2 regions of the Rossellomorea sp. LJF3 genome follow, and region 1 is predicted to be linked to the other one. Evidence: riboswitches for the same ligand, from Rfam matches in the RefSeq annotation. Region 1 holds a riboswitch; the other holds the start of a gene.
The links. Region 1 has a riboswitch for cyclic di-GMP ahead of V8G47_RS09205 (hypothetical protein). Riboswitches for the same ligand answer to the same signal wherever they lie in the genome.

Region 1 (2,203 bases):
CAGACAAAAAGATCATGGACGAACAAAAACGTGATCAAGAGGAATTAGAGAAGAAGCAAGCGGAAGTAGAAAAAGAGCTTGCGGATCTTGAGTCTTCCAAAGCAAATCTTGAATCTTTAAAACAAGACCTTAATAGTCAAAAGGCTAAAAAAGCTGAACTATTCAAACAGCTTGAAGCTCAACAGGCATCATTAAAAGTAGAAAAAGCCGATCTTGAGAAAGAATCAGATGAACTTTCAAAAATGGAGCATCAGCTTGAAGGTGAAATCCAGGCTGAACAAGCACGTCTTGCGGAATTAGCCCGCCAGCGGGAAATCGAACGGAAGCGCCAGGCGGAAGCAGAAGCAGCGAAGCGTGCAGCAGCACAAAAACAGGCGACATCAAGCAGCAGCGGTGGATCTGCATCTGCAGCAGCAGCTCCGGCAGCAGCCCCAAGTGCACCTGTAAGTGCAGGAGCATGGACGGCGCCAGCATCCGGAACGATCACAACAAACTTCGGCTGGGATACGTTAAACGGTGAGAGCCGTTTCCACTATGGTACAGACATTGCGGCACGAGGAAGTGTTCCAATCTCTGCAGCAGCAGATGGTTATGTCATTAAGAGTCACTATAGCTCAAGCTATGGTAACGTAGTGTACATCACGCACTCTATCAACGGTCAAATGTATACCACTGTGTATGCTCATATGTCTTCTTCACTAGTGAGCACTGGACAAGCAGTAAATAAAGGTGACCAAATCGGTTACATGGGTAACACAGGATACTCATTCGGACAGCATTTACACTTTGAACTATACAGAGGTTCATGGAGTGCATCGCATGCTAATGCTGTAAACCCACGTCAATATATTAACTTTTAATAAACTAGTCCCCGCTTCGATTAAGGCGGGGACTTTATTAATTACTATTGTAGATGAACGATTCTTGTATTCTTCTTAAATCGGATGAATATTACGGAATAGTGTTTTCATCACTTCTTTTTTCTAGTATAATGACTATTATACTCATGTAAATTTTCGAAAAAGGCAAACTAATTGAAAAATTAGGACGCAAAACCACGGGTCTTCTATTTTTTTAAAATAATGATCGCCGGGTTACCGAAAACAATGGATACAATGAATACTAATTCGAACGTAAATCTAGTACTCATTTAAGCCTGCCTTTTTGGTGGGCATTTTTTGATTGTATGTTCGTTTCAGTGTGATTTGAATCTGCTATAAGGGTGATGAAGTTGGAATTAAGTGATATAAAAAGGCAGCTGCGAAGCTTTTGCCGAAGAAACCGCACAGCGTTAAGATTTACATATGTAAAAGATTATACTGCAGAAGATATTAGTGATATGTTGATAGACCGGATAGGTGCTGAAGAAGTCGAGAGGATATTAGTAGACATTGACATCATCAATGAACGCGGTGGAGATACCGTCAAATACTTCATGCTCATCCTGGAAGGGTTGAGAGCAGCTTAAGATTTAGATCCCTTCCCAGGGGGAACATATTTTTCATGTCGTATATGAAAGGATCCTTCAGAGAGGGATCCTTTTTTGCCGGAACAAGAGCACTCTCGCTGTCTGTAATCATTACACTAAGGGATACACTATGAGTAAATCACTTGATTAATGAGTGGAATTTAAAGATACTTAATACATAACAGGGTATGTTCGGACAGAGGAATCGGAATGATCCAGTTGGAAGAAACCGCTATGAAAGGTGTAGAATCGAATGGATGAAAGATGGTACACCATAGGCTCCTTTACTTTCCCATCTACCTGGGGAGCGATCATCGCCTCGTTCATTTTGACATTTCTTTTCCTCTACTTCTGGAATCGGAAGGCTAGCGACTGGTATTCAAATGGTATTTTTTACTTTTTGATCATCTGGAAGCTGAGTGTCATTGTCGTTGATTTTCAAAATGTCATCGAACATCCCATTACGATCCTTTATTTCAATGGTGGCAGGTGGGGGTATTGGTTAGGCTTGCTGACAGTGCTTTTATACATATTCGTTAAAAGGGCGGATAGGACGTCTCACCTGGTCATTGCCTGGATGTGCACGGTCGTTTTCTTTGAACTTGTCGTTCATTTGCTCCAATTTGATGTTCTTGCAGGGGTATTCCAATTTATCATCAATGGTACACTTATCTTATTTTTATTGAAAAAGGAAAATGACCGCGATATCTGGGCCGTACAGTTAGTGACTGTGTT
Region 2 (2,203 bases), on a different contig from region 1:
TACATCGAATTTTTTCAAAAGGCCCAGCAAAGTAAAAACGATTTGGAAATCCAGGTCGTGATTTCCCATGCAGCCAATGATCCCGCTGCCTTCATGACTTCCATCCGTTGCATCAAGGAAATGGATGAACATATCAGCATCATGTTTGAAGGGAAATTGAAGAAACAACGGAATGAATATGCGGAGATCCTGCTTGATGACCTGGTGCAGAAAGGCTATTCCGGGGATGAGCTCGTTCGGGAGTTCCGTGAGAAGATGGTATCTAAGCCAAGGATTCCGGCAACGGCAAAGCCGAGCGTTTAATTATACGAAATTATGTAAACTTTATATAGAGCATGAATTAGCTGTTTGCTATAATTAATTTATCAGCGATTATACATTATTACATGAAGTTCTTAGGCAGGTGTGCTCAATGATTGGAGAAAGAGTAAAAAAATATCGAAAAGAAAAAAGAATGTCCATGACAGAATTGGCTGAAAAAGCAGGGATTGCCAAATCATATTTAAGTTCTATCGAGCGTAACCTTCAACAAAATCCATCCATTCAATTCCTTGAAAAGGTTTCAAGTGCTCTCGGAATTCCTTTGGATGCTTTACTTTATGACCAACCGGATGACCAAAATATTGACCATGAATGGCTCAAGATTGCTGAAGAAGCAATGGATTCGGGAATTACTAAAGAACAGTTCCGTGAATTTATCGAATTTAATAAGTGGAAATTAGACAATAAATAAAGTCTTGCGATTGATTCGCAAGACTTTATTTATATTAAATCACTTCGTACTTAGCCTTCATCTCTTCATTTTGTTGGTGGAGAAATTCCCTGATTTCCTTTTTAGAAATCCCCGCATTTAAAGCTTGTTTAATGAGTTCCATCCATTCTGGATCAAGTTCACGATTTGACATAAATTTCTCCTCCCAAAATACAATATGTATTCCAGGCAATCCAGCCGTCATAGTAATAAGTTAGCTCCAGAGCAATCTCTTGTGAAACGTTAACTTTTACCTTAGACCCGAGACTTTGCGTCCCCATTTTTCAATAGGTTTGCCTTTATCTGACATTTATGTTTTATATAACTAATTCCATTATAAATTATTTATTTTTAACATCTTGTTGTTTTTTGTCTTTTCTGACAATAATACTTTACCCTTAAATACTACAAATATACCTATTATTTTACATTTTTTTCAAAATTAAATCCCGGTTTTTTTGAATCTATCTGTTAATTAGAAAAAAATGTCGAATTTTAAGATGTTAGTTATTTTAATTTTTGTATTTTTCTAACTTTTTAATGGATGTTTCACTTTGAGTTATATTTTGAAATAATGTCGCTTTATAAAATTGGGATTCAGTCAAATTATTTCCGCAAGATGGGCATAGCCATTCACCATTCTCAGAACTACTAAACGATGGTCTCGTACAGCGGTTGCAAATTTTTTTGTACATTTCACTTATCTCCCTTTTGTTAAAAATTTACTATTTGTTCTTTTTATAGAACATTTTGATTAGTATATATTTCTATTTCCAAAGTCTAAAGTCCTTTAAAACCTTTAAATTTCTTTAAAATATATTGTTCAAGCTTATTTAATGGAAATTTCTTTAAATATCTTAGTATTTCGTTATTTATAAAAAACCAATTGTTCTATATAATGAAATTAAAACAAACAAAGGACTGAGATAATTGGTAGGTGATAAAATAAAAATTTTGCGGGAGAAAAGAGGGTTAACTATTATTGAACTTTCAACTAAATCAGGAATTTCCAAATCATACCTAAGTTCGATAGAAAGAGGGATACAAAAAAACCCAAGTATACAGGTACTCGAAAAAATTTCTGATGCACTTGGCATATCATCAAATCACTTACTTTGCTATAGGACTGGTATAGATGATGACTGGTTACAATTAGTGAAAATGGCTATTGAGGAAGGTCTGACCAAACAGGAATTTTTGGAATTCATTCAATTTACTCAATTTAAAAGGGTGAACAATATTGAAAGGACTCGTTTTAAAGATAATTAGTATTAGCCTACTGGTAAGTGGAAGTGCTTTACTAATTTATTCTTCTTATCTTTTGATTACTATTAATATGAACGAAGAAAAAGCATTATCAAAAGCACAGACGGTCATTTCTGAATTAGAAGAAAAGAATCAACTTCATTCTCCAGCTTCCCAGTATTCATTTAATCCAGGAGACATTATCGG

Region 2: another riboswitch for cyclic di-GMP. It lies ahead of V8G47_RS18915 (anti-repressor SinI family protein); the one in region 1 lies ahead of V8G47_RS09205 (hypothetical protein).

Annotation. Positions count from the first base shown of each region.
Region 1 covers NZ_JBANLY010000007.1:100,456-102,658, forward strand. The annotation lists gene V8G47_RS09200 (murein hydrolase activator EnvC family protein) at 1-860, shown strand, start outside; cyclic di-GMP riboswitch class I at 1,015-1,102, shown strand; gene V8G47_RS09205 (hypothetical protein) at 1,232-1,468, shown strand; gene V8G47_RS09210 (hypothetical protein) at 1,722-2,203, shown strand, end outside.
Region 2 covers NZ_JBANLY010000029.1:1,543-3,745, forward strand. The annotation lists gene V8G47_RS18905 (YwpF-like family protein) at 1-303, shown strand, start outside; gene V8G47_RS18910 (helix-turn-helix domain-containing protein) at 413-733, shown strand; gene V8G47_RS18915 (anti-repressor SinI family protein) at 768-905, opposite strand; cyclic di-GMP riboswitch class I at 937-1,059, opposite strand; gene V8G47_RS18920 (helix-turn-helix domain-containing protein) at 1,682-2,020, shown strand; gene V8G47_RS18925 (class D sortase) at 1,992-2,203, shown strand, end outside.